Regions from separate parts of the Kribbella sp. NPDC048928 genome, predicted to be linked through region 3. Evidence: riboswitches for the same ligand, from Rfam matches in the RefSeq annotation. Region 3 holds a riboswitch; each other region holds the start of a gene.
The links. Region 3 has a riboswitch for ZMP and ZTP ahead of ACGFI6_RS27080 (5-aminoimidazole-4-carboxamide ribonucleotide transformylase). Riboswitches for the same ligand answer to the same signal wherever they lie in the genome.
Positions count from the first base shown of each region.

Region 1 (10,189 bases), on a different contig from region 3:
TCGACGGACAGCTCGACCGTCCGCGCGCCACACGCCTCGGCGAGCCGGCGTACGAGATCGACCGCCTCCGGGTCGCTGGTGGCGTGCGGGGTGATCGCCCAGGTGGCACCGTCGAACAGGTCGGCGCGAGCGGCCAGCGGACCGTTGCGCTCGGAGCCTGCCATCGGGTGACTCCCGACGTACCGGCTGATGTCTCCGACCAGGCCGCGCGCGTCCACGAGCGGCTTGCCCTTCACGCTCGCCGCATCCGTGACGATCGCGCCGGTCTGCGCCAACTGCTCCGCGACCACCGCGCCGACATGGTCCGGCGGTACGGCGACCACGACCAGCTGCGGCTCGATCTCGACCTGCCGCGAACCGGCCCCGATCCGCTCGGCCATCAGCGCGTTGTCCGCGTTCCCGTCTACGAGCTCCACGACGACGCCGAGCCGGACCAGCGCGAGTCCGATCGACGTCCCGATCAACCCGGTTCCGACAATCCGGACCGGGCCGCGCAGCTCACTCACTGAGCGCCGGTCAGGTCCGGGCGGAGGGCGGTCGCGCCGTGCAGGTAGACGTGCTGGATCTTGTCGCGGGACCGCGGCGTCTCGGTGTGCAGCATCAGCCGCACGACCCGCGGCAGCGCATGCGGGACCGGGATCTCCTGCATGCACATCAGCGGCACGTCGGTGAGCCCGATCTGCCGCCCCGCGACCGCGGGAAACTCCGACCGGAGGTCCGACGTGACGGTGAACAGGATGCTGATCAGATCCTCGTTCTCCAGATCGTTCGCCTCCAGGACCGCCTTCACCAGCTCCGCGGACCGCTCGAGCAGGTGCTCACGCTCGTCCACGTCCAGCTGGGTGGCACCCCGGATCGCCCGTACCGCCACGTCTCCTCCTCCTTGTTCGCCTGCTCCAACCCTAGTTCAGAGTAGTCAAAGAGTGGACAGCCGTCTCAGCAGCGTCGACCGTCTGCTCCAGCAGCAGTGCGATCGTCATCGGCCCGACACCGCCCGGAACCGGTGTGATCAGCCGCGCGACCTCGGCCGCCTCCTCGAAGTGCACGTCGCCGACGTTGCCCTCGTTGTACCCGGCGTCGACCACCACGGCGCCCGGCTTCAGCCAGTCACCACGGACGAAGTTCGGCTTGCCGACGGCGGCGATCACGACGTCGGCCGTGCGGACCAGGTCTGCCAGGTCGCGGGTCCTGGAGTGCGCGTACGTGACGGTCGCGTTCGATGCCAGCAGCAACATGCCGGCCGGCTTGCCGAGGATCGGGCTGCGGCCGATCACCACCGCGTGCGCGCCTTCCAGCGGCACCTCGTACGCGGCGAGCAGCCGCATGATGCCGCCCGGCGTCGCGGACTTGAAGCCGGGGTCCGCCGCGTCGTTGAGGGCCATCGCCCCGAACGAACGCAGCGTGACGCCGTCGACGTCCTTGGCCGGATCGATCGCCTCGAACGCAGCCCGCTCGTCGATCTGCGCCGGCACCGGGTGCTGCAGCAGGATCCCGTGCACCGCCGGGTCGTCGGACAGCTTCGTGATCTCGGCGACCAGCTCCTCGGTGGTCGTCTCCGCGGGCAGTACGACGCTGCGGGAGGCGATCCCGGCCTTCTTGGACCGGTTCTGCTTCATCCGTACGTACGTCGCCGACGCCGGGTCGTCCCCGACCAGTACTGTCGCGAGGCACGGCTGCACGCCGTGCTGCTCCTGCAGAGCGGCGGCCCGCTCCGCGGCCTTGGCCACCATCGCAGCAGCCAGGTCGGTCCCAACCATCAGTTCAGCAGCCATCGCGCACTCCTCCAAAGCTGTGAGTGCCCAGGCGCGCGGCGAAGCCGAGTGGCAGACCGTTCCCCGGTGGTTCGTCCACCTCAACGCCAGTCGCGGTCCACCCTCAGCCTACCGGCCCGGGATACTCACCGGAGTCGCCAGGGGTGATGGTCGTCGAGGCGCCGAGCGGCAGCGCCTCGATCCGGCGAAAGTCTCTCCGGGCAGGCACCCGGCGACCGACCGTGGTGACGCCGGTGACGAGCGCGACCAGGAACAGCATGTGCAGGGCCCACACCAGGATGTTCCGGCCCCAGGACGCGGTGGCGTCGACGCGCTCGTACCCGAGGACGCGTAGCAGGTTGTGGTGATTCTTCAGGACGTACAGGTCGAGATCGTGCAGGCGAAGGCCGTACGCAGGGACGGTCTTCGACCACGTCCGGACGTTGATCGTCTGGCTGGCTTTCACCATCAGAGCAGGCCGGCGTGGTCCAGGGCCAGGTAGGCGGCGTCGATGCCGGTCATGGCGCCGGGGGTGCGGAGCTCGGTGCGGAAGGCGTCGACGGTCAGCTCGACCGGGACGCAGTCCTCGGCCTCGTCGAGTTGCTGCTTGCCGTCGGGCCGGCAGCCGCGCGCGATCGCGACGTACTTCCGGAAGGTCGACGAGGCGCCGGACCACTGCCAGCCGACCACGTCGAGCGTCTCGCAGGTGTACCCGGTCTCCTCCTCGAGCTCCCGCGCACCGGCGACCGCCACCTCCTCGCCGGGCTCGACCAGACCGCCCGGGAGGTTCGTGACGACGCTGTCGGGGCCGGCCCGAAACATCCGGATCGTGACGATCCGCCCCTCCGGCGTCAGCGGCAGCACGGTGATGCCGGAACTGATGCCCGCCTCGGGCCCGAACACGTCCCACTCGACCTCACGGCCGTCGGGCATCCGGTACCGCCGCAGGCGCACGGTGAGGAAGCGCGAGAAGCCCGGCTCCTCCCCCAGCAGCTCCCACGGCTCCGGATCCGACGGACGAGACTCCCCCGGCAACCCCACCGAGGGCTCCGGAGACGGCTCAGCCGCCACCTTGTCGGTGACGGCTGAGGCGTCGAGCGGGTCCGTCACAGCGGACGGGTGTCGTCGGGGTCCTCCGGCGGCGCCACCGGCGCGTCGTCGTCGCCCGGCGAAGCCTCCTGGGTTCCCTCGGCCGAGTCCGACGCAGACTCCGCAGTATCCGCGGCGTCGGTAGTGGAGTCCGTGGCCTCGGCGTCGTCCCCCGACTCTCCGGCGGCCTCGGTCTCGGCCGCCGGACGGGACTCGGACAGGATGCTCGCCAGCGTCTCCTCGGAGATCCGCTTGAACTTGCGCACCTGCGAACGAGTCCGGTCCAGAACCGCCACCTCGAGCTGGTCCGGAGTCAATTCCCGGACCTCGGTGCCGTCGTGGGCGAGAGCGTCCACCGCGAGCCGGAGCGCACCGGCCAGCGAGATGCCGTCGGTGTAGTGCTCGCCGACGTACTCCGCGACGTGCTCGGCCGGGCCGCCCATCACCGCGAACCCCTGGACGTCGGCGATCGAGCCGTCGTAGGTGAGCCGGTAGATCTGGTCGTCGCTCGCCGCGGCACCGACCTCGGCGACCAGGATCTCGACCTCGAGCGGCTTCTCGCCGCCGGAGGAGAAGATCGCGCCGAGGGTCTGCGCGTACGCGTTGGCCAGCGCCCGGCCGGTGACGTCACGCCGGTCGTACGAGTAGCCGCGCATGTCGGCGAGCCGGACGCCGGCGATCCGCAGGTTCTCGAACTCGTTGTACCGGCCGACGGCGGCGAACGCCATCCGGTCGTAGATCTCGGCCACCTTGTGCAACGCGGGCGAGCGGTTCTCCGCGACGAACAGGATGCCGTCGGCATACTGCAGCGCGATCGCGCTGCGGCCCTTGGCGATGCCCTTCCGGGCGAAGTCGGCCCGGTCCCGCATCAGCTGCTCGGGCGAGACGTAGAACGGAACGCTCATCGAAGGTGTCGTCCTCTAATCAGTCGATCGGCAAGATCAAGGTGGTCAGGTCAGGGACGCCGCGGCAGGGCCGTCGGGACGCTGGTGCCGCTGGGCCCAGGCCGCGTCGACGAGCGCCGCCACCTCGTCCTCGGGCAGCCGCCGGTAGCCGTCCGCGGTGACCACGCCGACCACCGGGAAGATCCGCCGCAGCATGTCCGGCCCACCGGTCGCGGAGTCGTCGTCGGCCGCATCGATCAGGGACTGGATCGTCACCGTCACGCAGTCGGTCTCGGACAGGTCCTCGCGGTAGAGCTTCTTCAGCGCGCCGCGGGCGAACAGGGAGCCCGAGCCGACGCTGTAGAAGTGGGTCTCCTCGTACCGGCCGCCGGTCGGGTCGTAGGAGAAGATCCGGCCGCCCTTGATGTCCGGGTCGTACCCGGCGAACAGCGGCACCACGGTGAGGCCCTGCATCGCCATCGGCAGGTTGCCGCGGATCAGCGCGCTCAGCCGGTTGGCCTTGCCGTCCAGGCTCAGGGTGGCGCCCTCGAGCTTCTCGTAGTGCTCCAGCTCGACCTGGAACAGCCGCACCATTTCGATCCCGAAGCCGGCCGAGCCGGCGAAGGCGACCGCAGAGTACTCGTCGGCGGGGAACACCTTCTCGATGTCCCGCTGGGCGATGATGTTGCCCATCGTGGCCCGCCGGTCGCCGGCCATGATCACGCCACCGGGGAAGGTGGCGGCCACGATCGTCGTGCCGTGCGGGACCTCACTGGACAGGTCACCCTGCCCCAGCGACCGCCGTCCGGGCAGCAGGTCGGGCGCGTGCCCGGCCAGGAAGTCCATGAACGACGAGCCGCCTGGGGTCAGGAAGGCTTCCGGCAGCCGGCCGGAGGCATCAGATGTCATCGAGCGGTTCACTCCCCACCCTTTTGCACGAATCCGCGGACGAATTCCTCGGCGTTCTCCTCGAGGACCTCGTCGATCTCGTCCAGGATCGAGTCGACGTCCTCGTCGAGCCGCTCCTTGCGCTCGGCGACATCCTCGGACGTCTCGACCTGCTCGATCTCTTCCTCGGTCGAGGAACGCTTCGGCTGCTTGTGCTGCTGACCGCCGTCCTTCGCCATGGCACACCTCCTAGAACCGCTGGGAAGGCCGCCCAAATCGACCTTCACTAGCGACCCTACCCGGCGCCGCCCCCAGTAATGGTGCGAACCAGGTCACTGGCGGTGTCGCATTGATCAAGAAGTGCCCCGACATGGGCTTTCGTACCGCGCAGCGGGTCCAGGGTCGGGATCCGCTGCAGCGATTCCTTGCCGGGCAGATCGAAGATCACCGAGTCCCACGAGGCGGCCGCGACCTGCGGTGCGTACTGCTGCATGCAACGACCGCGGAAGTACGCCCGGGTGTCGGTCGGCGGGTGCGCGACGGCCATCCGGATCTCCTCGTCGGTGACGATCCGTTGCATCCGGCCGGACTTCACCAACTTGTAATAGAGCCCCTTGTCCGGGCGCAGGTCGGCGTACTGCAGGTCGACCAGGTGCAGCTTCGAGTCGTCCCAGTCCAGGCCGTCGCGATCGCGGTAGGACTGGAGCAGTTTGTACTTCGCGACCCAGTCCAGCTGGTCCGACAACTTCATCGGGTCCAGGGCCAGCTGGTCGAGGATCTGCTCCCAGCGGTGCAGTACGTCCTTGGTCTGCCGGTCCGCGTCGTCGCCGTACTTGTCCTCGACGTACTTGCGGGCCTGCTCCAGGTACTCCATCTGGAGCTGGACGGCGGTGAGTTTGCGCCCGTCCTTGAGCGTCAGCAGATGCGTGCAGGTCGGGTCGTGGCTGACCTCGTGCAGCGTGGAGACCGGGCGGTCCACCCCGAGGTCGTCGGTCAGCCAGCCGTCCTCGATCATCGCCAGCACGAGCGACGTGGTGCCGACCTTCAGGTACGACGAGATCTCGGACAGGTTCGCGTCGCCGATGATCACATGCAGCCGGCGGTAGCGGTCCGGGTTCGCGTGCGGCTCGTCGCGGGTGTTGATGATCGGCCGCTTCAGCGTCGTCTCCAGGCCGACCTCGACCTCGAAGTAGTCCGCGCGCTGGCTGATCTGGAACCCGTGGGTGGCGCCGTCCTGGCCGATTCCGACGCGGCCGGCGCCGGTCACCACCTGACGGCTCACGAAGAACGGCGTCAGGTGCCTCACGATCGACGCGAACGGCGTCGAGCGGCGCATCAGGTAGTTCTCGTGGGCGCCGTACGAGGCACCCTTGTTGTCGACGTTGTTCTTGTACAGGTTCAGCTGCGGGGCGCCGGGGATCAGCCGGGCCTGGCGCGCGCCCTCCATGATCACCAGCTCGCCGGCCTTGTCCCACACCACCGCGTCGCGCGGGTTCGTCACCTCGGGCGCGGAGTACTCCGGGTGGGCGTGGTCGACGTACAGCCGGGCGCCGTTGGTGAGGATCACGTTCGCCAGACCGGTCTCCTCGTCGGTGAGCTGGCTGGAGTCGGCCACCTCCCGGCTGAGGTCGAACCCGCGCGCGTCCCGTAGTGGATGCTCCTCATCGAAGTCCCACCGGGTCTTGCGCGCGAGCGGCTGCGTCTGCGCGTAGCCGTTCACCACCTGGCTCGAGGTCAGCATCGGGTTCGCCCCGGGCTGGCCCGGCACCGAGATCCCGAACTCGGTCTCGGTACCCATGATCCGCCGAACACTCATGCGGTCGAGCCTACGCGGTACCGGCGACGAAAGTGGTTGCTGTGTCCACAGGGTTACCTGCGAAACTTCCTGGATGAACCTTCCGGTGGACGAGATGGTGGCGATCCTCAGCGACGCCGGCGAGATCATCGGCGCGGCACCACGGTCGGCGATGCGGCGCGACAACCTGCGGCACTCGGCGACCGGCGTCCTCGTCCGGAATCCGGCCGGCGACATCTACGTGCACCGCCGGACGCCGGTCAAGGACGTGTACCCGAGCTACTACGACTTCACCGCGGGCGGCGTCGTGGCGGCCGGTGAGGACCCGTTCCACGCCGTCGTACGGGAGCTGGACGAGGAGCTCGGAATCGCCGGCGTGGAGCTGACACGGCTGCCCGAGGGCGACTACGCGGACGAGAACACGACGTACCACGCGTACCTCTACACGTGCGTCTGGGACGGCCCGGTGCGGCATCAGCCGGAGGAGGTCGAGTGGGGTGCCTGGATGTCGCCCGCCGAACTCGTGGCCAAGCTCGACGAGTGGCCGTTCATGCCGGACACAGTCGGCCTGCTCGGTCCGTACGTCCGCAGCCTGACGATCAACGAAGGCTGGGACAGCCACGCGTGGATCGACGGCCCGTGGATCCACCGGGCGGCGCGTCGGCCGGAGGTACGCCCACGGCTGCTCGCCGAGGCCACGCTGCTCCCCTGGCTCGCGCCACAGCTGCCACTGCCTGTACCGGTGCCCGAGCCGACTGCGGACGGCGTACGGCATCTGATGCTTCTCGGTGAACCGTTCACGGACGGCGACGAGGCGACCGGACGGGCACTCGGTACGTTCCTGAAGGCTCTCCATGCGGTCGACCCGTCGGAGGCCGTGGCTCAAGGTGCACTTGACGTTGAGACCGCGACCGCGGCGAAAACCCTCGAGCTGAACGACTTCCGGACCCGGATCGTGCCGCTGCTGCCGCCCGACAAGCACCCGGCGGCGTACGAACTGCTCGACCGCGTCGCGCGCGTCCGGACGGCACTGATCCACTGCGACTTCGGTCCGGAGCACATCCTGGTGGACAACGGCCGGATCACCGGCGTCATCGACTGGACCGACGCCGTCATCGGCGACCCGGCACTCGACCTGTGCTGGATCCTGAACGGTGCACCGCGCGCGGTCGCCGCGGGCTTCGTCGAGGTCTACGCGCCGACGCCCGAGCTGATCGACCGCGCCCAGGACTGGGCGCGGCTCTCGCCCTGGTACGGCGTGCACCGCGGACTGCGGCTGGATCTGCCGGACGACGTCGAGAACGGGCTGCGGGCCATACTGAACCAGCTCTGATGCAACCATCCGGCGCACGGCCGGTCACTACCTGATGTGAAGATCACCCTGACTGACGATACGGAGCCGTCGATGGCTGCGGGATCCCCAGGTGCAGGCCCAGCGAGCCCGGCCGGTTCCGGCTCCGACCAGGACCTGTGGGAGCGGTTGCGGAGCGGGGACCATTTCGCGCTCGGCGAGCTGTTCGACCGGTACGCCGACGACGTCCGCGCCTTCGCGTTCCGCCGTACCGCGTCCTGGAGCAGCGCCGACGATGTGGTGCAGGCGACGTTCCTGAGCACCTGGAGCCGCTTCCAGCGCAATCCACCGGGGCCGCTCACCGGACCGAGCGCTCGCGGCTGGCTGCTCGTCGTGGCCGGCAACGAGTGCCGCACCCTGTACCGGACAGCCAGCCGGCTGCGGAGCCTGCTCGACCGGCTGCCCACGCCGGCACCCGACGACGACCACGCTCCCGACGTCGCCCGCCGGCTCGACGACGAGCGGGAGATGTCGGTGATCCGGCGCGCGGTCGCGAAACTCCCCCGGCACGAACGCGAGACCCTCGAGCTCGTCGTCTGGTCCGGGCTCACGATGGCCGAGGCGGCAGATGCCCTCGGCGTACCGGTCGGCACCGTCAAGGCCCGGCTGCACCGCACCCGTCGTCGCTTCCCCGACCTGCTGACCCGGGTCGACCTCACCGAGGAGCTGTCATGAACACTCGTCTCGACCCACCGCCGGTGCGTCCGCTGACCGCCGCCGAGCGCGCCCGGCTCCGCAACCGCATCATGGACCAGACCCGCCCCGCCGTACGCCGTCCGGCACGCCGCTGGATCGCCCCGGTGGTCGGCGTCGGAGCCGTTGCCGCCGTCGTCGCCGGCACCCTCGTCGTCACGAACCAGCCCTCCGGCACTCCCGGTCCCCGTCCTGGCGTCGCGGGCACTCCGTCGGTCCAGCTCACCGGCACGCCCGAGGCCAAGACCGGCGTGGATCTCGGTCCTGCGCCGCTAGCCGACCTGACCAAGATCGTCGCTGAATGCGCCTTCCCGGACGAGGGGGGTCCCGCCGAACTTCTCTGGAGCCGTCAGGTCCGGGGCATCACCGAGGACAGCACGACGCTGGTCGCACTCGCACGGAACACGAAGGTGTCCACCGTGCAGCCCACCATTGTCCGGAGGGGTGGCAAACCAGGGCAGGGGGGCGCGCCTTCCACTGCCAAGCTCGGCTACCGGTTCTGCATGACCCGGCTCCCACCGGCCGCGAAGCTCGGCGCGATCGGCGCCGTCGGTCGGGTCGACGACAAGGCCTGGCGAACCCACCCCGGCAGTACGCGGAACCTGGTGGCGCTCGGCGGCGAGGACAGCGACTTCACCAACGACGTACGGACCCTGCAGGCGTGGATGATCTACCACGCGTCATCGACGGTCGCCACGGTCGAGGCGCGGTACGTGCTGAACGGCAAGCCCGGTCCGTGGACCAAGGGCGTCGTCGACAGCGGGTTCGCCTACACCGAGGTCCAGGCGAACGGGAAGTTCACCGTCGGCCAGCGGCTCAAGACCGAGGTCCGCGCGTTCGACGCCCAGGGCCACCAACTGCCCTGATCAGCCCCGGCGGGCCGCGGTGCGGGCGAAGTTGATGCCCACCAGGCCGCCCCAGCAGACGATCACACCGACGAGGCCGAGCATGTTCGCCGCGATCGCGGTGATCGGGATCGCGACGACGATCGAGACGATCGCCAGCGCCAGACCGCCCGGGTCGGTCTCCCGGCTCGGGTGTTTCGGGGGCCGGGCCGGCTCGGGCAGCATCCCGGTCCGCCGGTGCAGATCCCGGGCGTCGAGCTTCTCCAGGAAGCCGTCGATGATCTCGTTCTCGTACTCCGGGCCCAGCTCCTGCCGGGCCGCCACCGCCGCGCGCAGGTCTTTCCGCACCTCGTCCGTCGCCATACCAGCAAGGTATGTCCGCAGGTACGGCTCGCCAATCAGGGAAACCCCCCGATCGATCCGGGGGTTTTCTCTACCCCTCAGGGCCCTGACCCCGTACGTAGATCGCCCCCGGACCGCGAACGGTCCGGGGGCGATCTGCGTACTGCGAGCTACAGGTACTGACCGGTGTTGGTCGCGGTGTCGATCGACCGGCCCGGCTCGGTGCCCTGCTTGCCGGAGATGAGCGTCCGGATGTAGACGATCCGCTCGCCCTTCTTGCCGGAGATGCGGGCCCAGTCGTCCGGGTTGGTGGTGTTCGGGAGGTCTTCGTTCTCCTTGAACTCGTCCACACAGGCCTGCAGCAGGTGCTGCACGCGCAGACCCTTCTGGTCCTCGTCGAGGAAGGCCTTGATCGCCATCTTCTTCGCCCGGTCGACGATGTTCTGGATCATCGCGCCCGAGTTGAAGTCCTTGAAGTACAGGACCTCCTTGTCACCGTTGGCGTAGGTGACCTCGAGGAAGCGGTTCTCGTCGGCCTCGGTGTACATCCG
Region 1 is NZ_JBICUC010000005.1:589,978-600,166, forward strand. Features, by position in the region: gene ACGFI6_RS24920 (prephenate dehydrogenase) at 1-506, opposite strand, end outside; gene aroH (chorismate mutase) at 503-871, opposite strand; gene ACGFI6_RS24930 (bifunctional 5,10-methylenetetrahydrofolate dehydrogenase/5,10-methenyltetrahydrofolate cyclohydrolase) at 903-1,772, opposite strand; ZMP/ZTP riboswitch at 1,791-1,876, opposite strand; gene ACGFI6_RS24935 (hypothetical protein) at 1,876-2,220, opposite strand; gene ACGFI6_RS24940 (NUDIX hydrolase) at 2,220-2,861, opposite strand; gene prcA (proteasome subunit alpha) at 2,858-3,745, opposite strand; gene prcB (proteasome subunit beta) at 3,791-4,633, opposite strand; gene ACGFI6_RS24955 (ubiquitin-like protein Pup) at 4,642-4,851, opposite strand; gene dop (depupylase/deamidase Dop) at 4,908-6,428, opposite strand; gene ACGFI6_RS24965 (phosphotransferase) at 6,502-7,740, shown strand; gene ACGFI6_RS24970 (RNA polymerase sigma factor) at 7,813-8,433, shown strand; gene ACGFI6_RS24975 (hypothetical protein) at 8,430-9,317, shown strand; gene ACGFI6_RS24980 (hypothetical protein) at 9,318-9,659, opposite strand; gene arc (proteasome ATPase) at 9,809-10,189, opposite strand, start outside.
Region 1: another riboswitch for ZMP and ZTP. It lies ahead of ACGFI6_RS24930 (bifunctional 5,10-methylenetetrahydrofolate dehydrogenase/5,10-methenyltetrahydrofolate cyclohydrolase); the one in region 3 lies ahead of ACGFI6_RS27080 (5-aminoimidazole-4-carboxamide ribonucleotide transformylase).

Region 2 (10,189 bases), on a different contig from region 3:
GCGCAGCTGCTCGGCGGTCAGCTGACCGCCCTCGACCCGTACCCGCATCATGAAGTAGCGGTCGTCGAGCTCCTCCGGCTCGAGCGTCGCGGTCTTGCCGCCGTCGATCCCGGGCTTGCGCTGGGTGTACAGCCCCCACCAGCGGAAGCGGCCGCGCAGGTCGGCCGGGTCGATCGAGTCGAAGCCGCCGTGTGCATAGACGTTCTCGATCCGGGCCCGGACGTTCAGGCCGTCGTCGTTCTTCTTGTTCTCTTCGTTCTTGTTCAGCGGCTCGCGGTATCCGAGTGCCCACTGGCCTTCGCCCTTGCCCTTGCGGGGGCGGGCGGGCTTGCGAGCGGGAGTGGTGACGCCGGCAGTCATCGGAGGCGTGTCCTTGTCCTCGTGACAGGTGCTCACCGGCAGGCGGGGGAGATCGAAGCGTCGTCGGTTCGATGCGTTCCGCGCGGTGCGCACCCAGCGGTGATCGGGGCTGATCAGGGGCCGTCATTGGCCCTGGCAGGGTGGCTGTCAGAACATCGAAGGACAACAGATGGCGCTGCGCATCCGCCCGAGGTCGACATGAATGCGACCTACGAGGTGGGTGGAACGGGCAGCGAGCATGTCCACAAGCGTCAGCGCCAACCGCTGACAAATCAACTCCCATTCCTACATCGTGAGACCCGATCTCACGATGTGGCTATGTCTAGCAGCCTGCTGGAGATTGATTCCGGAGGAGTGTGAATTCCACAAGAGCTCTTGCACAAGAATTCTTGTGGGTTGTACGGTGCCGGGTATGAGCCCTGCGAACAGGCGCCCGGCGGGCCCGTCGGTGATCGCCGCGATCCACCATCCGCTGCGCCGCCGGCTGATCGACCTGCTGGGCGTCGACGGCCCCGCCACCGCCTCACAACTCGCCGAACGGACCGGCGAACTGGTCGGCAACATCAGCCATCACCTGAAGGTCCTCGCCGCCGCCGAGGTGATCGAGGAGGCGCCCGAGTTGGCCAGGAATCGGCGCGAACGCTGGTGGCGCAGCGCCCGCGCCTCGTACACCTGGTCGGTCGCCGACGCCGACGGGGAACCCGCCGGTGAGCTGATTGCAACCGTGTCCGAGGAGAGGAACGTCACGTACCACGCGGACAAGGTCCGGCAGTGGTTCGAGCTCCGCCAGGAGTACGGCGAGGACTGGGTACGCGCTGCCTTCGCGACGGACAGTTGGCTGGTGCTGACGCCGGAGCGGCTCACGGAGTTGTCCGAACGCGTTCGCGATCTGGTCCAGGAGTACTACGAGAACCCGTCGGACGAGGAGTCGGCCCGGCCTGTATACGTATTCAGCCACGGCGTGCCTGCGCGGCCATGACGACCGCCCCGGACGGCCCGCCCGCGACGGCCGCAGCAGAGGTCCCCGAGTTGCCGCCGCTCAGCCGCGATCGGCGCGTCCAGGCGTGGATCCTGTCGGGCGCGCTGTCCGAGGCCGGCGACGTCGCCTGGTACGTCGGGCTCGCGTGGAGCGCCGCGCAGATCGCCTCCCCGGCCGGTGCCGGCCTCGTGATGGGCATCGGTGCCCTGCCGCGGGCGCTCTTCCTGCTGTTCGGCGGCGCGCTCGCCGATCGCCTCGACGCCCGCCGGACGATGATCGTGGCGAACTTCGGCCGGATCGTTGTCCTGGTCGCGGCTGCCCTCGTCGTCGCCTCCCGTGGCGTATCGCTGCCGCTGCTGCTGACCGTTGCCGTCCTCTTCGGCGCGGTCGACGCCCTGTACAATCCAGCCGCAGGCACGCTGCCTCGCCGCCTCGTACGCTCCGACGACCTCGTCTCGCTGGCCGCGGGTCGCCAGTTGGCGAACCGGCTCGCGGTCTTCGCCGGCGCTCCACTCGGCGGGCTGCTGGTCGCGCACGGCGGGCTCGGTACGGTGATGATCGCCGACGCGATCTCGTTCGGCGCGATCGCGCTCGCCCTCGCGCTGGTGGTGCGTCCGCGGTTCCCGCGCCCGGCGCCGAGCGGTCACTCGATCCGCCGCGACCTCGTTGCCGGCTTCGGCTACCTCCGTCGCGACCGGGTCGCGCGCACACTCGTCATCGCGTTCTTCGGGCTGAACCTCTGCGTCGGTCCGGTCCTCGCCGTCGGCCTGGTCCAGCGCACGCATCTGGACGGCTGGGGATCGGCGGCGCTCGGTTGGTTCCAGGCGTGTTCCGGGATCTGCGCGGCCGTCGGCGCAATCACGGCAATGCGCTGGAAGCCGCGGCGGCCGGCCAGGACCGGTCTGCTCGCGCTCATCCTGCAGGCGGCCGGATGCGTGATGGTCGGCTCGGTGCCGCGGCTCGCGGTCTTCGTCGCGATGGGGATGATCGGCTTCACCGCCGGACTCGCGTCGGCCTACCTGTCCGGCGCCTTCCAGCAGACCATCGAACCGGCCTACCTCGGCAGGACCTCGAGCATCGTGAGCCTGTCCGACGAGGCCCTCATGCCGGTAGCCATGACAGCTTTCGGCGCGCTGATCTCCCTGACCACCGTGGCGGCTACCTGCGCATTGTTCGGTGTGGTGTTCGCGGCCCTGATGATGTGGTCGGCACTGCGAATCGGCTCCCCGGAGACTGTCGACGAGCCGACGTAGACTCCGGCGCGTGCCGCATTGGGAGGATGTCCTGGAGTTCACGGTCGGGTCGATCGAGGAGCCCCGGACCAAGACGCGGAAGACCGCGAAGTGGGGCCCGGCAGCGATCCGGACTCCGCGCGGCGGGAGGCAACGCCGCTCCTTCGAGGCCTGCGTGTACGTCGGTCCGGAGCGCACCCTGTACCTGGACGCCGGGTTGACGCGGCTCCTGTGCTCGGTGGTCGCGACGGGGGAGTACTCGTGGGATGTCGTCGACGCGCACGGTGCGAGCGTGGGAGCTCTGGCCCGGCTCGGGTCCGGTCGGCCCTTGGCCCGGCCGAACTGGCGGATCGACCAGCCCGGCCGGCCGGAGGTGATCGGGCGCACCGAGTGGCTGAGCGGCAGTGCGTCGGAGGTGGCAGGGAAGGCGCTCGGAGCGGTGCTCGGCGGCGTCCTCCAGTCGATCGGCGACCTGGGCGCCGAGGGCGGTGATCAGCCGACCAAGCCGCGCGTTCTCGAGTGGCGGGCCGGTGACAGGGTCGTCATGCGCTCACGAGGGGTCGAGTCGATCACGGTCAGCTCCAGCTGGCTGGATCGTCGGTTGGCCTTCGCCTACGCCCTCGTGATCCGATGACCGAGCCCGGCCGGATGTCTGCACGGCTGATTGCCGAGCGGGTGCGGTCGGGAGCCGTGACCCCGCTGGAGGTTGTTGAGCAGGCGCTGGACGCGGCGCGGCGGCTGGATCCGGTGCTGCACTTCGTCGAGGAGCTGGATGCAGAGGGCGCCCGTCGAGCGGCGCAACAGGTGGATCCCGCTGGGGTCTTGGCGGGCGTGCCGTTCCTGATCAAGGCGCGAACGCCGCCGGAATCGCCGATCCTGCACCGGTTGGTCGCGGCCGGTGCGGTCCCGATCGGATGGGCGACGCGGGCTCGTCCAGGCGCCGTTTCGTTGACGTTCGGGTGGAACGGGCGTGACTACACCCGCAATCCATGGGACCTCACGCGCTCGCCAGGTGGTTCGACCGCGGGTGGAGCAGCCGCGGTGGCGGCAGGAGTCGTACCGCTCGCCACCGGTGGAGACAGCGGCGGCTCGCTGCGGATCCCGGCGTCGTTCTGCGGCATCGTCGGCTTCAAAGGGACGTACGGGCGGGTCCCACGACCCGGCGGACGTGGTCTCGGCGGCTTGACGACCGCCGGCGTCATCGGCGCCGACCTTGACGACGTCATCCTCGCCACCAGCATCGCCAGCGGCCCCCACCGCCTCGACCCCACATCCCTACCCCCATGGCCAACCGCCCCGAACCCCACCGCCTCGAGCCCCACCGCCTGGGACCCCACCGCTGCGGTGGGGCGGCTGCGGGTTGGGTATCGGTCGACGCTTGGTGAGTGGCCGGCGGATGCGGGGGTGGATCGGGTGATTCGCGAGCGGCTGGCGGTGTGCGGGGTGGACGTGGTTGACGTACGGCTGGAGCTTGCGCCGACCGACGAGGCATGGCCGGTGCTGTCCGCGCTCGACAACGGGCGCGGTGTGGACTCGGTTGCGGTGAGCCGGGCGCGGGCGGTACGGGACCACAACAACACCGCGCTGGCCGACCTGTTCGACGAGGTGGACGTACTGGTGACGCCGACAACGCTGACCGTTGCCCACGGCTACGACCAGCACGAGGAGAGCATCGTCACCGGCGACCCGTGCTGGATCTTCAACGTGACCGGCCACCCGGCAGTCAGCGTCCCCGCCGGACTGCACGACGGCCTACCGGTGGGCGCGCAAGTAGTCGCCCCGTACGGCGAAGACCACCTTGCCCTGGCCGTTGCCCGACACCTGTACGCACCGCTGCCCCTACCCTCCATCCACCCTGCCGGCGGCGGCCAGGTCGACAGGTAGTACACCCGGATACACCGTACGCGCGCGGCACTTTCACGCTCAGGTGTACTACCCACCAATCCCGCACCGGCCGGCACCTCCTGTCGAACTGCCCACCCTCCACCGCGACACCCACCACGCCCAACACCTCCGCTGATGCGTTAGTGGGACTGTTCGGCGCGCCAGTTCTTGATCATCTGATCCATGTCGGCGTGGATGAAGGCGAAGAAGTCGGCGGCTTCGGTGAGGCGGTGGCCTACGGCGGTGTCCTCGCCGAACAGCGAGGCGCCCGAGCGGCTGGTGGACTCCCATTCGCTGAGGGCGAGGTTGCGGCGCTCCAGGATCGCGGCGAAGACGTCGTCGCGGATCCGGTAGTGGTCCTTGCGGGACCCGGGCTGGCGCTCGCGCGAGATGAACGAGACCTGCAGCAACTGCCGGACCGCACCGGACACCGCCGGCTGACTGATCTTGAGCAGGTCGGCCAGCTCAGCCGCGGTCATCGTGCCGTCGGGGCTGACCAGCATCGCGCCCATCACGCGGGCCGACATCGTCGGTACGCCGCTGTTGGCCAGTACGCCCGCGAACCGCTCGACGTACTGGCTGACTGCCTCCCGGCTGGGTTCCTCCGCCATGGTTGAAGCTTACAGTGATTTGATTAATCGCAACTATCACAAACTTCTGATACTTTAAATCCATGACCTCGACCATCGACACCTCTACGCCGACGCTCACCGGCGCTCGCCGTTTCGGTGTGCTCATCGCGCTGTGTCTCGCCGTGCTCGTGCTCGGCCTGGACACCACCGTGCTCAACGTCGCGCTGCCGACCCTCGCGCAGGACCTGGACGCGTCCACCAGCCAGCTGCAATGGATGGCGAACAGCTACAACCTGGTGCTCGCCGCGCTGCTGCTGCCGGCCGGCCTGCTCGGCGACCGCTACGGGCGGCGCCGGATCATCGCGATCGCGCTCACCCTGTTCGGGCTGGCGTCGCTGGCCTGCGCGCTCGCCGACACGGCCGGTCAGCTGATCGCCGCCCGGGCATTCCTCGGAATCGGTGCGGCGATGATCGTCCCGGTCGCGCTCTCGCTGATCACGGTGCTGTTCCGGACCGAGGTGGAGCGCAAGAAGGCGATCGGCTTCTTCGTCGTTGCCAACAGCATCGGGATGCCGCTCGGCCCGATCGTCGGCGGCCTGCTGCTCGACCACGCCGGCTGGCAGTGGATCTTCTTCATGAACGTCCCGATCGCGCTGATCGCGGCAGTGGCGGTCACGCTGCTCGTACCGGAGACCCGCAGCTCGCGGCGCCCGGCCATCGACTGGCTCGGCATCATCTTGTCCAGCGCGGGACTCGCCGCCCTCGTGTACGGTGTGACAAAGGCCGGCGAGGCGTCCTGGACCGACGGCGCGACGATCGCCTTCCTCGCGCTCGCCGTCGTCCTGATCGCCGGCTTCCTGATCTGGCAGCGCCGCAACAGCGAGCCGCTGATCGAGCTGCGACTGTTCCGCGAGCGGGTCTTCACCGGCGGCGCCGTGCTGCTGACGGTGTCGGTGTTCGCGATCTTCGGGTTGCTGTTCACGATGCCGCAGTACTTCCAGGGCATCAACCACTCCGATGCGCTGCACACCGGCCTGAAGCTGCTCCCGTTCATCGGCGGCATGACGATCGGCGCGAAGCTGGCCGAGCCGGTGGAGGCGAAGCTGGGTACGCGGATCGTGGTGATGGCCGGGTTCGTGGTGATGGCGGTCGGGTTCGGTGTCGGCGCCTTCACCGAGCTCGGAACCGGGTACGGATACACCGCGATCTGGTTCGTGGTGGTCGGATTCGGCCTCGGCTGCTCGATGCCGCAGGCAATGAACGCGGCGCTCGGGGTGCTCGACCCGGAGCGGGCCGGGACCGGATCCGGTCTGCTGCAGGCGTTCCGCCAGGTCGGCGGTACGGTCGGCGTCGCCGTGCTCGGCACCGTACTGAACTCGGTCTACCGGCACAACGTCGACACCGGCGGACTGCCGGCGCAGGTCGTCGACGCGGTCGAGAAGAGCCTCGGCGGCGGGCTCGCGGTCGCCGCCAAGACCGGTTCGCCGGAGCTGTTGGCGAACGTCCGGGACGCCTTCCTGAGCAGCCTCAACACCACGATGTGGGTGTCGGCCGGGATCGCCGTCGTCGGCGCCGTCCTCGCGGCGGTCCTGATGCCGAAGCGCGCCGAGAAGGCGTCGCAGGACGCACTGATGGGCATCCCGCAGGACAGCTGATCACTAGCAGGCCGCCCGGGCCGACCACAGGCGACGGCGCCCGCTCCAGAGGGGGAGCGGGCGCCGTCCTGGTGTTCAGTTGAGCTCGAGGCCCGGGTACAGCGGGAACTTGTCGAGCATCTCGGCCGAGGCGGCCTTGGTCTTGTCGGCGACGCCGTCGGCAAGCACGTACTTCGCCTTCGACGGAGCGCCCGCGGCGGTGGTCGTCGGCGTCGTCGCGGACAGTACGTCCACGATCAGCCCGGCGACCCGGTCGAACTCGTCGCCGCCGAAGCCCCGCGTCGTCAGCGCCGGCGTACCGATCCGGACGCCCGAGGTGTACCAGGCGCCGTTCGGGTCGCGCGGAACGGCGTTGCGGTTGGTGACGATGCCCGCGTCGAGCAGCGCGGACTCGGCCTGCCGCCCGGTGATGCCGTACGACGAGACGTCGAGCAGGACGAGGTGGTTCTCGGTACCGTCCGTCACGAGCTTGACGCCGCGCTTCATCAGGCCCTCGGCCAGCGTGACCGCGTTGTCCGCGACGTTCTGGGCGTACACCTGGAACGACGGCTGCCGCGCCTCGGCCAGGGCGACCGCCTTCGCGGCCATGGTCTGGCTCAGTGGACCGCCGAGAACCATCGGGCAGCCGCGGTCGACGGACTCTGCGTACTCCGGCTGGCAGAGCACCATGCCGCCGCGCGGGCCACGCAGCGACTTGTGCGTCGTGGTCGTGGTGACGTGCGCGTGCGGGACCGGGTCGAAGTCGCCGGTGAAGACCTTGCCCGCGACCAGGCCGGCGAAGTGCGCCATGTCGACCATCAGCGTGGCGCCGACCTCGTCGGCGATCTCACGCATCTTCGCGAAGTCGACCTTGCGCGGGTACGCCGAGTAGCCGGCGATCAGGATCAGCGGCTTGAACTCGCGGGCCTTCCGGGCGACCTCGTCGTAGTCGAGCAGCCCGGTCTCCGGGTTCGTGCCGTACGAGTGCTGATTGAACATCTTGCCGGAGATGTTCGGCCGGAAACCGTGCGTCAGGTGGCCGCCGGCGTCCAGCGACATGCCGAGCATCTTCTGGTCGCCGAGCGCCTTCCGGAGCTTGGTCCAGTCGTCCTCGGAGAGGTCGTTGACGTGCTTCGCGCCGGCCTCGGCGAGCGTCGGCGACTCGATCCGCTGCGCGAGGATCGCCCAGAAGGCGACCAGGTTCGCGTCGATGCCCGAGTGCGGCTGGACGTACGCGTGCGGGGCGCCGAACAGCGCGCGGGCGTGGTCGGCGGCGGTCTGCTCGACGATGTCGACGTTCTGGCAGCCGGCGTAGAAGCGGTGCCCGACGGTGCCCTCGGCGTACTTGTCCGACAGCCAGTTGCCCATCGTGAGCAGCGTGGCGGGGGAGGCGTAGTTCTCACTGGCGATCAGCTTCAGCGAGGAGCGCTGGTCGGCCAGCTCGGACTTGATCGCGCCGGCGATGGTGGGCTCCACCGCGGCGATCACCTGCAGCGCGTTGTTGTACGCGGCCGACGCGGCGGCGGCGTCGAAGGATGCGGCGTTGTCGATGGGTTGAGGCATCGTTGTCTCTCCTGCGGTTGCAGTGGGTCGAAGGCACCCAGGCGCACGGTGCCGACGGGTTTCGCTCCCCGGTGGTTCTCCACCTTCAGCGCGCCAGTCGCGACCCGCTCACCCTATCGTGCGCTCGAGGATCTGCTCGAAGGGAGTGGTCCGCGGCAACGTCCCGAAGACGCCACCCCAGTCGCCCGCCAACCGGGACGCGACGAACGCGTCCGCGACCGCGGGGGTCGAGTGCCGGATCAGCAAGGAAGCCTGCAGGCACAGGGCCATCCGCGCGGCCAGCCGGCGGGCGCCGGCCTCGGCGTTCGCAGCGTCAGCAAGCGCTTGCAGTACGTCGTTCACGGCCGCGTCGAGCCGCGCATCGGCGCCCTGGACCGCGGCCAGCTCGGTCAGCCAGGCGTCGAGCGACTCGGGTTTGCGCAGCGCCCGCAGGACGTCGAGCGCGTTGACGTTCCCGGACCCTTCCCAGATCGAGTTCAGCGGCGACTCGCGGTAGAGCAGCGGCAGCCCGGACTCCTCGACGTACCCGTTCCCGCCGAGACACTCCAGCGCCTCCGCGACCATGAACGGCGTCCGCTTGCAGACCCAGAACTTCGCCAGCGGCAGCGCGATCCTGCGGAACGCTGCCTCCCGCGCGTCGCCGGTGAGGGCCGCATCGACCGCCGCCCCCAACCGCATCGCCAGGGCGGTCGCCGCCTCGGATTCGACGGCCAGATCCGCCAGTACGTTCTGCATCGCGGGCTTGTCGGCCAGCAGCCCGCCGAACGCCGACCGATGCCGCGTGTGCCAGACAGCCTCCACGAGCGCTCGGCGCTGAAGTGCGGACGAGCCCAGGACGCAGTCCAGCCGGGTCGCGGCGACCATCTCGATGATCGTCCGGACGCCGGCCCCTTCCTCGCCCAGCCGATACCCGACCGTGCCGTGGAACTCGACCTCGCTGGACGCGTTCGACCGGTTCCCGAGCTTGTCCTTGAGCCGCTGCAGTGCGAACGGATTGCGGTTGCCGTCAGCAAAGACCCGCGGTACGACGAAGCAGCTCAGCCCGTCCGGCGCCTGCGCCAGGACCAGGAACACGTCGACCTGCGGCGCCGAGCAGAACCACTTGTGCCCGTCCAGCAGGTACATGTCGCCCGCGGGGGTCGCCGTGGTGAGGTTCGCCCGTACGTCCGAGCCGCCCTGCTTCTCTGTCATCCCCATCCCGGCCAGTGCGCCGAGCTTCTCCGCGGCCGGCAGCCGGCGTCCGTCGTACTGCGTCGACGCGAGCTGCGGGATCCACTCCTTCGCGAGCCGCTCGTCGGCCTTCAACGCCGGTACGGCGGCGTACGACATGGAGATCGGGCAGCCGTGGCCGGGCTCGACCTGGGACCACACGTAGAAACCCGCCGCGCGCCTCAGATGCGGCGCGGGGCGGTCGCTGGTCCACGGTGCCGCCTGCAGCCCGAAGCCGACGGCCTGCTCCATCAGCCAGTGCCAGGACGGGTGGAAGTCGACCTCGTCGATGCGGTTGCCGTACCGGTCGTGGGTGCGCAGAACCGGCGGGTTCTGGTTCGCCGGGAGCGCGTGCGCGAGGGCCTCCTCCGAGCCCGCCAGCTCCCCGATCCGGCGCAGACCGGGGTCGTCGGTGAGGTCCTCAGCGGCGGCTGCGTACGGACGCAAGGCGTCACCGAGCGCTGTGTCCTGGGTGAAGAAGTTCACGCCCCGCAGTGGGGGAGCCTGGTTCGTTACCGCGAATGGGTCCGCCATGTCAGTACGGTAAGCGGTATGGCACGTTCTGGGGCAGGACCCACTGGTGGGAGCTCCCTCTCATTGGCATGGGTTCGCAGGGTCCCCGCGACGACCTGGAAGCTGCTCACGCAGACCATCGGGGTCTGTCTGCGCTACCGGGTCACCGGTCTCGCGGCCGAGGGGGCGTTCTACGCCATCCTGTCGCTGCCGCCGCTGATCTTCGGGCTGGCCGGATCGCTC
Region 2 is NZ_JBICUC010000003.1:922,879-933,067, forward strand. Features, by position in the region: gene ACGFI6_RS17835 (nitrite/sulfite reductase) at 1-360, opposite strand, end outside; gene ACGFI6_RS17840 (ArsR/SmtB family transcription factor) at 773-1,339, shown strand; gene ACGFI6_RS17845 (MFS transporter) at 1,336-2,592, shown strand; gene ACGFI6_RS17850 (hypothetical protein) at 2,603-3,205, shown strand; gene ACGFI6_RS17855 (amidase) at 3,202-4,455, shown strand; gene ACGFI6_RS17860 (GbsR/MarR family transcriptional regulator) at 4,596-5,066, opposite strand; gene ACGFI6_RS17865 (DHA2 family efflux MFS transporter permease subunit) at 5,129-6,682, shown strand; gene ACGFI6_RS17870 (glycine hydroxymethyltransferase) at 6,758-8,224, opposite strand; ZMP/ZTP riboswitch at 8,253-8,333, opposite strand; gene ACGFI6_RS17875 (acyl-CoA dehydrogenase family protein) at 8,333-9,967, opposite strand; gene ACGFI6_RS17880 (YhjD/YihY/BrkB family envelope integrity protein) at 10,031-10,189, shown strand, end outside.
Region 2: another riboswitch for ZMP and ZTP. It lies ahead of ACGFI6_RS17870 (glycine hydroxymethyltransferase); the one in region 3 lies ahead of ACGFI6_RS27080 (5-aminoimidazole-4-carboxamide ribonucleotide transformylase).

Region 3 (10,189 bases):
CCGCCTCCTGGAAGGCGTCGGTGCCGATCGCGGCACTCGCGACCTGGCCGGTGATCGCCACCATCGGGACCGAGTCCATGTAGGCGTCCGCGATCGGGGTCACCAGGTTCGTCGCGCCCGGGCCGGAGGTCGCCATGCAGACACCGACCTTGCCGGAGGCCGCGGCGTAGCCCTGGGCGGCGTGGCCGGCGCCCTGCTCGTGACGTACCAGGATGTGGCGGATCTGGGTCGAGTCGAGCATCGGGTCGTACGCCGGGAGGATCGCGCCGCCCGGGATGCCGAAGACCGTGTCCACTCCGGCATGTTCCAGTGCGCGGATCAGAGCCTGTGCCCCGGTCAGCTGCTCACTCATGAGTGCCTTCCCTATGTCCTGGTTTCGCTGGGGTCGCGACCGATCCATCCTCGCTTGTGGCTGTCGTCTTGGCACTACTGGGTCTCAGATAGTCGCCCTGGCAACAAAAAACCCCTTCCGCCGGGTTGGCTGAAGGGGCGCGCTCGACTCAGTGGTCGCGTCAGTCGGCGCGCCGCACAAGTACGAGGAGAATCGATCGCATGTAGGCATTATTCGCCGACAACCGCCGACCGGGTCAAGTTCACCCCGCCTACATCTCATTTACTGAGACAGTCGTCTTACGGACGTGGCGTGCGGTCCAACGGCAGGGCGCTAGCATCACAGTGGTGACTGAGGACCCGTACGGCGACGAGCAACTGGTAGAGCTCTACGACTTGGACAACCCGGCCGGTGAGGACCACAAGTACTACCTGGGGCTGGCCGAAGGCACCCACAAGGTCGTGGACTTCGGGTGCGGGACAGGCCTGCTCACGCGGTCCCTCGCGGTGCCGGGTCGGGTGGTGATCGGCGTCGATCCGAGTACGACCATGCTCGGGTACGCGCGCCGGCAGCCCGGCGCCGACGCGGTCACCTGGATCGACGGGGACCACCGTGCCGTCGAGCCGACCGGCGATCTGGATCTCGTGGTCAGCAGCGGCAACACGATGATGCATGTCGCGGAGCAGGCGGCTGCCGTCACCGCGTTGGCCGCGGCGCTGCGTCCGGGCGGGATGCTCGCGTTCGAGTCGCGCAACCCGGCGGGGCGGGCCTGGCTGCAATGGACGAGCGAGGCGACGTACGGCGAACGGGACACCGCGGCCGGCCACCTGAAGGAATGGCTCGAGCTGACCGAGGTCGGCGACGGCCGGGTGGTGTTCGACGCGCACAACGTGTTCCCGGACGGCCACGACCGAATCTACCGCAACGTCCTGTACTTCCGCTCCGCCGAGGAGATCACCGCCGATCTCCGGGCGGCGGGGTTCACCGACGTGGTGATCGACGGCGGCTGGCACGGCGAGCCGCTCACCGACAAGGCGCCGCTGCTGGTGGTTCGCGCAACCAAGTAGGCTGACGGCACACCGCGACTGGCGAAGGTGGGTCACCACCAGGGAGCGAACTGCAAGGCGTCGTCCGCCTGGGCGCCTCCGATCGACTCGGAGGTTCCGATGCGTCTGCGGTACGGCATGAATCCTCACCAGACGGCCACTGCCGACGATCCACCGTTCGCGGTTCTCGCGGGCGAACCGTCGTACATCAACCTGCTCGACGCGCTCACCGGCTGGCAGCTGGTGCGGGAGGCGGCGCAGGCGTTCGGCGTGCCGGCTGCGGCGTCGTACAAGCACGTCTCCCCCGCCGGTGCTGCGCTCGGCGCGACGGTCGCGGCGGCGTACACGCGGGCGCGGGACGCGGATCCCAAGTCGTCGTACGGCGACTTCGTGGCGGTCTCGCATCCGGTCGACCTGGAGCTGGCCACGGTGCTGAAGCGGGTGGTCTCGGACGGGATCATCGCGCCCGGGTACGACGACGGCGTGCTCGAGATCCTCGCGGCGAAGAAGCGCGGGACCTATCTGGTGCTCGCGATGGACGCGTCGTACGAGCCGGCGGCGCAGGAGGTCCGAGACGTGTTCGGTGTCCGGCTGACGCAGGACCGGGACGCGCTGCCGGTGCCCCGCGACCTGCCGGACGACGCGGTGCTCGGCATGATCGTTGCCCGGTACACCCAATCCAACACCGTGGTGATGGTGAAGGACGGGATGACGATCGGCGTCGGCGCCGGGCAGCAGTCCCGGGTCGACTGCACGCGGCTGGCCGGCGCGAAGGCCGCGTTGTGGTGGTCACAGCATTCGGACGAGCCGTTGACCGGCGTCACGATGGTCTCCGACGGAGCACTGCCCTTCGCCGACAATGTCGAGGAAGCTGAGCGGTACGGCGTGACGCACATCGTCGAGCCAGGTGGGTCGATCCGGTCGGCCGAGGTCGCGGCGGCGTGCGCCGATCGCGGCATCAAGTGGTCCGCGACCGGCGTACGACTGTTCCGTCATTAGGTGATCGCGGCGGCCTTCTCCCGTTCCGGTGGTGCTGGGGGCGGGCCGCCTTCGAGCTGGATGTCGGGGACGATGCGGTCCAGCCAGCGCGGCAGCCACCAGGCGCGGGCGCCGAGCAGCGTCATCACCGACGGGACCAGGATCATCCGGACGATGCTGGCGTCGATCAGTACGGCCACCGCCATGCCGACCGCCAGCATCTTCACCGTCGGGTCGTCGTCGAGCACGAAGCTGAGGAACACCACGATCATGATCGCGGCCGCGGTCGTGATCACCCGCGCGGTCGCGCCGATCCCGATCGCCACCGCGCGGTGACTGTCCCGGGTCGCGATCCACGCCTCGTGCACCCGGGACAGCAGGAACACCTCGTAGTCCATCGACAGCCCGAACACGATCGCGAACATCAGCATCGGCACGAACGACGGAATCGGCACCAACTCGTCGATCCCGACCAGCGACGATCCCCAGCCCCACTGGAAGACCGCGACGATCACGCCGTACGCGGCGCCGACCGACAACAGGTTGAGGATCGCGGCCTTCACCCCGATCAGCAACGAGCGGAACGCGACCGTCAGCAGCAGGAACGCGAGCAGCACCACTGCCCCGATCAGCCACGGCATCCGGCTGCCCACCTTCTCGGTGAAGTCGACGTACCCGGCCGTGGTGCCGACGAGGTACGTCGGCTCCTTCTGGTTGGGCAGCACGTCGTCACGGATCCGGTTGACCAGGTCCTGGGTCTCCGCCGCGGACGGCGCCGTCGTGGGGATGACGTTGATGATCGCTGTCGTCCCCGCACTGTTGGTGCTCGGCGGCTGAACCGCGGCCACGCCGTCGGTCTTCTGTAGCGTGGACTGCAGGCCGCTGAGCAGCGTCTGCTTGTCGGTCGAGCTCTCCGACGGCAGCTGTACGACGACGGTCAGCGGACCGTTGGCGCCCGGGCCGAATCCTTTCGCGATCAGGTCGTACGCCTTCCGGCTGGAGTCCTGGGCCGGATCGGTGCCGGCGTCGAGCTGGCCGAGGTTCATCGACAGCAGCGGGATCGCGAGCACGAGCAGGACCAGGGTGGCGGCGATGCCGTACGGCCACGGGCGATCGCTCACCTTGCGGCCCCAGCGGGCGAACGCGCTCTGCTCGTGCTTCGCGTCGCGGCGTTCACGTTCCTCCGCGCGGTGCAGTTCGACGGCGGTCCGGTCGGGAAGCTCAGCCTCCAGTTCACGCTCCTCGACCAGGTGATGCCGGTCCTTGCGGTTCAGTACGGTGAACTTCGCGAGCCCGAGGAGCGCCGGGATGAGGGTGAGAGCCGCCAATACGGTGACCGCGACGACGATCGCGGACGACAGGCCGAGCGCGCCGACGAACGGGACGCCGGACACGTACAGGCCGAGGATCGCGATCACGACCGTCCCGCCGGCGACCAGGATCGCCGCGCCCGAGGTGGATTCGGCGCGCCCGACCGACTCCTCGACGCCCATGCCGTCGTCGAGCTGCTCACGATGTCGCGAGACCAGGAAGAGCCCGTAGTCGATCGCGACGCCGAGGCCGAGCAGGGTCGCGACGGTCGGTGCGGAGACCGGGAAGTCCTTGACCGCGGCCAGCAGCCCGAGGATCGCGAGACCGCCGCCGACGCTGAAGACCGCCGCCACCAGCGGCAGTCCGGACGCGACGATCGACCGGAACATCAAGAACAGCAGCAACAACGCGAGCACCAGGCCGATCGCCTCCGACGGTCCGTCGTCGGCCTGCTTCCCGATCTGCCCGGCGCCGCCGCCGTACTCCACCTGGAGCCCCGCGGCCCGGGCCGGCTGAACGGCCGCGTCGAGCTTGCCGACGTACGCCCTGTCGAGCGACGCCGGCACCACCGAGAACGAGACCGGTGCGTTGACGATGCTGCCGTCCTTGGAGATGTACGCCTGCTGTGACGTCGCGAGCGGGTCGACCGCGCTGACCACGTCGGGCAGCTTGCCGACCGACTCCATCGACGTCTTGACCACGTCGGCGTGCTCCGCGACGGTGCCGGACGTCGCGTGGAACACGATCGAGCCCGAGTAGCCGCCGGCCTGCGCGAAGTCCTTGTTCAGGATGTTCAAACCAGCGGACGATTCGCTGCCCGGAACCGTGTAGTTGTTGACGTACGTACCGCCGAACGCCGCCCGCAGAACGAACAGCCCGACCACGACCACCAGCCAGCCGGCGATCACGAACCAGTGAAAACGTGCGGCGTCGCGGCCGAGCCGCTGCAGGAATGCGTGCACGGGTGCCCCCTCCCCTGGGCACCCCCCAGGCGACGGCACCGCCGTCGGCCCCCTTCGGGAAATGTAGGTCGGCACGGTCCGGGCCACAAGCCCTCGAACGCGTCGGTGACGGGCTGTCCTCAGCCGCTGGCAGTGAGCAGATAGGAGCCGGAGGCAACAGCTTCCCGAACCTGGACAGCCGTTTGAGTGACATCGAGCCGGGTGCTGTCCAGGGCGTGCGGCTCGAGCGCCCCCAGCTCGGCAAACGCCCCGTGCAGTCCGGTGAGCGCGTCGACGTCGGTCAGCTCCGGCTCCGGGCGCGCCTGTCCGCGCCGCAACGTGGTCCCGAGATCCGGGCGCAGGACAACGTACGACATCGACCACTTCCCCTCCGCGGCGGCGGCGCGGAACGGCGGGAGGAACCAGGGCCCGATGACCCCGTCGACGACCACGTCGTACCCACCGCGGGCGTAGGCCGCCACGGCCGCGACGATCGCGTCGACGACAACCTCGTTCTGATGCTCGGCGCCCGGCAGGTACGGCGCGACGAAGCCGGTCCGGATGCCGCGGTAGAACTCGTCGGTCGTCAGGTGCATCGTCGGGCCCGGCGCATCGGTGGCGACGAGCCGGGCGACGGTCGTCTTGCCCGAGCCGGACGGGCCGGTCAGGAGGAGAACATTGCTCATGCCGCCCGACGCTAGCGCGGAACACCCCCAGCCCGCCGAGCGAAGCGAGGCGGTCACCGCAGTCTTTTGTTTTCTGTTGTGGTCAGCCGCCGGCGACGCTGGGCAGGATCAGCAGCTCGTCACCGTCGGCCAGCTCGGTTTCGAGGCCGCCGAGGTCGCGGATGTTGTCGTCGCCCAGGTAGATATTCACGTGCCGGCGCACCGCGCCCTGCTCGTCGGTCAGCCGCCGGCGCAGCGGTGGGTCGAGCGCGGCGAAGGCCTCGGCCACGGTGCCGGCGTCGACCTCGACCCGGTCCGCGCCGCCCGCGAACGGCCGGAGCACCGTCGGCAGCCGAACCGCGATCATCCCAGCACCGCGGCCCGCACCGTGAGGATGTCGGGCAGGTGGCTCGCGACCTGCGACCAGGTGTCGCCGGCGTCGGCGCTCGCGTAGACGCAGCCGTCCCGTGTGCCGACGTACACCCCCGCGGGGTCGGCGGTGTCGGTGGTCATCGCGTCCCGCAGGACGGGAACGTACGAGACGTCGGGCAGCCCGGCGGACAGCGCCTCCCAGGTGGCGCCGGCATCGCGCGAGCGGTAGACCCGGCAGCGCGCCTCGGTCGGGATCCGGTTCCCGTCGGCGACCAGCGGGAACACATAGACGGTGCTGGGCTCGTGCGGGTGCACCACGATCGGGAAGCCGAAGTCCGACGGCAGGCCGTCCGCGATCGACTTCCAGATCGCGCCGCCGTCGTCCGAGCGGTACACGCCGTGATGGTTCTGCGCGAACATCCGCTCCGGTACGTCGGGGTGCGCCGCCAGCTTGTGCACGCACTGGCCGAACTCCGGATCGGGATCCGGCATGAAGTACGCCTTGATGCCGTGGTTCGCGGGAGACCACGACTCGCCGCCGTCGCGGGTCCGGTAGACACCGCCGGTCGACATCGCGACGCTCAGCTGCAGCGGATCGGTGGCGTGCGGCAGCACCGTGTGCACCGCCTGGCCGCCGAACCCGGCGCCCCAGTCCTTGCGGTGCGGGTGGTCCCACAGGCCCCTGACCAGCTCGAACGTCACCCCGCCGTCGGTCGACTTCCAGAGCGCGGACGGCTGGGACCCGGCGTACACCACGCCGGGCTGGTCGGCCGGTGCGGCCTGGATCTGCCACACCCGCTCCAGCGAGGCGTCGGCGTCCTTCGGGAAACCGATCGAACCCTCCGGCGGCTCGGCCCAGGTCGCGCCGAGGTCGTCGGAGTGGAAGACCGCGGGGCCCCAGTGCTCGCTGGTGCCGCCGACGAACAGCCGTGGCCCGTCGCCGCGGGTGTCGATGCCCACGGCGTACACGCCCTGCATCTCGAACTCCGGCACCGGTCCGTCCAGCCGCCAGTCCTTGCGGGCAGCGTCGCTGCGGCCGATCCAGAGCCCTTTCTTGGTTCCGATCAGCAGTACGGCCTCGGACATCTTTGTCCTCCTACCGTGGTGGGCCTGCCACCACATTGATCAACGGTTCCCCCGACGCGTAACGCTCCAGCTGCGCCCGCACCAGCCTGGCGACCCGGGGCGCGAACGCCGTCGAGGCGCCCCCACGGTGCGGAGTGATCAGCACGTTCGGAGCAGACCACAGCGGATGTCCGGCGGGCAACGGCTCGGGGTCGGTCACGTCCAGCCCGGCGCGGATCCGGCCCGCGGTGAGCTCGGCGAGCAACGCGTCCGTATCCACGACGACACCGCGCGCGACATTCACCAGCAGCGCGCCGTCCTTCATGCGCGCGAGGAACTTCGCGTCGACCAGGTGTTTGGTCTCCGGCGTGGCCGGCGTCAGCAGTACGACGACGTCCGCGCGCGGGAGCAGCTCCGGCAACTCGCTCGTCGGATGGACGCCGTCCCGGGCCCGGCGCGCGACCCGGATCACGTCGCACTCGAAGCCGGCCAGGCGTCGCTCGAGCGCCTCGCCGATGGCGCCGTACCCGAGGATCAGCACGGTGCGGTCCGCAAGCGAGTCGTCGAACTGGCTGTAGCCCCGCGGCCAGACCTGCTGATCCGCATCGCGGACGGCGCGCGGAAGATTCCGGTACGAGGCGAGGATGAGCGCGACCGCCAGCTCGGCCGTCGACGCGTCGTGCACGCCGCGGGCGTTGCACAAGGTCACGCCCTCGGCGAGCCGCGACTGGACGTGCTCGTACCCCGCGGTCTGCAGCTGGACGACCTTCAGCGCGGGCATCTCCCGCACGACGTCGAACACGTCACCGCCGCCCATGTAGCTCGGCACGTAGAACTCCACCTCGTCGAGCGACTTCGGCCGCTCGGCACCGGCGTACACATCCACGTCGAACCCCGCAGGCACCCCGCCGAGGAACGCCTCGGGGTCCTCCCACGGAAGCCATGCCTTCACCACATCACCCATGTGACAGAACTTACTCGGCCACCCGGACAGTTTTGAACACCCGTGCCAGCAGGCGGGCATCGTCGTACTCTGGATCGGTGCCTTCGACATCGGATGTGGCGGCGGTGGTTGCGCACGATCAGGCCGTGGGGCGGCTGCGCGAGTCGTACGAGCGGATCCCGGAAGGCGTTCCGGTCCGGCTCGCGAAGCGCAGTTCGAACCTGTTCCGGCCGCGCGCGGAGCTCGACCGCCCGGGGCTGGACGTCTCGAAGCTGACCGGCGTGATCAGCGTCGACCCGGCCGCGCGGACCGCGGACGTGCAGGGCATGTGCACGTACGAGGACCTGGTCGCGGCCACGCTCCCGTACGGACTGACGCCGATGGTCGTGCCGCAGCTGAAGACGATCACGCTCGGCGGCGCGGTCACCGGCCTCGGCATCGAGTCGTCGTCGTTCCGGGCCGGCCTGCCGCACGAGTCCGTACTCGAGCTCGACATCCTGACCGGCGCCGGCGAACTGGTCACCGCCCGCCCCGACGGCGAGCACGCCGACCTGTTCCGGATGTTCCCGAACTCCTACGGCACGCTCGGGTACGCGACCCGGCTGCGGATCGAGCTCGACCGGATCTCGCCGTACGTCGCGCTCCGGCACGTCCGGGTCGGCCTGGACGAGCTGGCGCCGGCGATCTCCACGATCGTTGCCTCCGGCACGTACGACGGCGAGCCGGTGCAGTTCGTCGACGGCGTCGCGTTCAGCCCGTCCGAGGCGTACCTCACGCTCGGCCGGAACAGCGACGCCGCCGTCCGGACCAGCGACTACACCGGCCAGCAGATCTACTACCGCTCGATCCAGCAGCGGCCGACGGATTTCCTCACCGCGCACGACTACCTGTGGCGCTGGGACACCGACTGGTTCTGGTGTTCCGCGGCGTTCGGCGCCCAGCAACCTGTCGTACGGCGGCTGTGGCCTCGTCGGTGGCGACGCAGCGACGTGTTCCACAAGATCGTCGGCTTCGAGAACCGGCACCACGTGGCGGAACGGCTGAACCGCCGGCGCGGCAACCCCGACCGCGAACGCGTTGTCCAGGACGTGGAGATCCCGGTCGCCCGGCTCGCCGACTTCCTGCGCTGGTTCGACTCCGACGTCGGGATGCGGCCGGTCTGGCTGTGCCCGCTGCGGCTGCGCGGCTCGGACGCCTGGCCGCTCTACCCGCTGAAGCCGGACGAGACGTACGTGAACGTCGGTTTCTGGGGCACGGTGCCGATCGCCCCCGGCGCCGCCGACGGCGACGTCAACCGGCGCATCGAGCAGGCAGTCAGCGACTTCGGCGGCCACAAGTCCCTGTACTCCGACGCGTACTACGACCGGGAGACGTTCGACCGCCTCTACAACGTCCCCGCACTGACCGAAGTGAAGAAACGCTACGACCCAGAAGCCCGACTGACCGGGCTCTACGAAAAGGCGGTGACGCGCCGATGACGACGCTTGCTACACAGGTTTTGATTGCTGATGCTCTGACGACTGTGCTTCCGGATGGGTTGCCGTTCCGGTTCACGGCGTACGACGGGAGTGCGGCCGGGCCTGAGGACTCGACGATCCACATGCACCTGGCTTCCGAGCGTGGGTTGTCCTACATCATGACCGCGCCGGGCGACCTCGGGATGGTTCGCGCGTACGTGATGGGTGATCTCGAGATCACCGGAGTGCACCCGGGCAACCCGTACGAGCTGATGCGGCTGATCCTGGACCGGTTCCACTTCCAGCGGCCGAAGACGGCGGAGGCGCTGCGGATCCTGCGCGGTCTGGGCTGGAGCCACCTGAAGCCGCCGCCGCCCCCGCCGCAGGAGCACCTGCCGAAGTGGCGCCGTACGTTCGAAGGGCTGCGGCACTCGAAGGCGCGGGACAAGTCGGCGATCCACCACCACTACGACGTGTCGAACACGTTCTACGAGTGGGTGCTCGGGCCGTCGATGACGTACACGTGCGCGGTCTATCCGACGGCTGATGCGTCTTTGGAGGAGGCGCAGTTCGAGAAGTACGACCTGGTCGCACGCAAGCTCGACCTGAAGCCCGGTCAGCGGCTGCTCGATGTCGGCTGTGGTTGGGGCGGGATGGTCCGGCACGCGGCCCGCGAGTACGGGGTGCAGGCGCTGGGCGTCACGTTGTCGGCGGCGCAGGCCGAGTGGGCCTCGGACGCGATCAAGCGCGAGGGGCTCGAGGGCCTCGCCGAGGTCCGCTACCTGGACTATCGCGACGTCCCCGAACGGGACTTCGACGCGATCAGCTCGATCGGCCTCACCGAACACATCGGCGTCCGCAACTACCCGTCGTACTTCGGCTTCCTGCTCGACCGGCTGAAGCCCGGCGGCCGGCTGCTCAATCACTGCATCACGCGGCCGGACAACAAGTTCCGCAACACCGGCGCGTTCATCGACCGCTACATCTTCCCCGACGGCGAGCTGATCGGCTCCGGCCGGATCATCGCCGAGGCCCAGGACGCCGGCTTCGAGGTCCGCCACGAAGAGAACCTCCGCGAGC
Region 3 is NZ_JBICUC010000006.1:398,549-408,737, reverse strand. Features, by position in the region: gene ACGFI6_RS27090 (acetolactate synthase large subunit) at 1-352, opposite strand, end outside; gene ACGFI6_RS27085 (class I SAM-dependent methyltransferase) at 679-1,398, shown strand; ZMP/ZTP riboswitch at 1,403-1,479, shown strand; gene ACGFI6_RS27080 (5-aminoimidazole-4-carboxamide ribonucleotide transformylase) at 1,498-2,376, shown strand; gene ACGFI6_RS27075 (MMPL family transporter) at 2,373-4,628, opposite strand; gene ACGFI6_RS27070 (AAA family ATPase) at 4,748-5,293, opposite strand; gene ACGFI6_RS27065 (MoaD/ThiS family protein) at 5,376-5,639, opposite strand; gene ACGFI6_RS27060 (WD40/YVTN/BNR-like repeat-containing protein) at 5,636-6,730, opposite strand; gene ACGFI6_RS27055 (2-hydroxyacid dehydrogenase) at 6,741-7,673, opposite strand; gene ACGFI6_RS27050 (FAD-binding oxidoreductase) at 7,751-9,130, shown strand; gene ACGFI6_RS27045 (class I SAM-dependent methyltransferase) at 9,127-10,189, shown strand, end outside.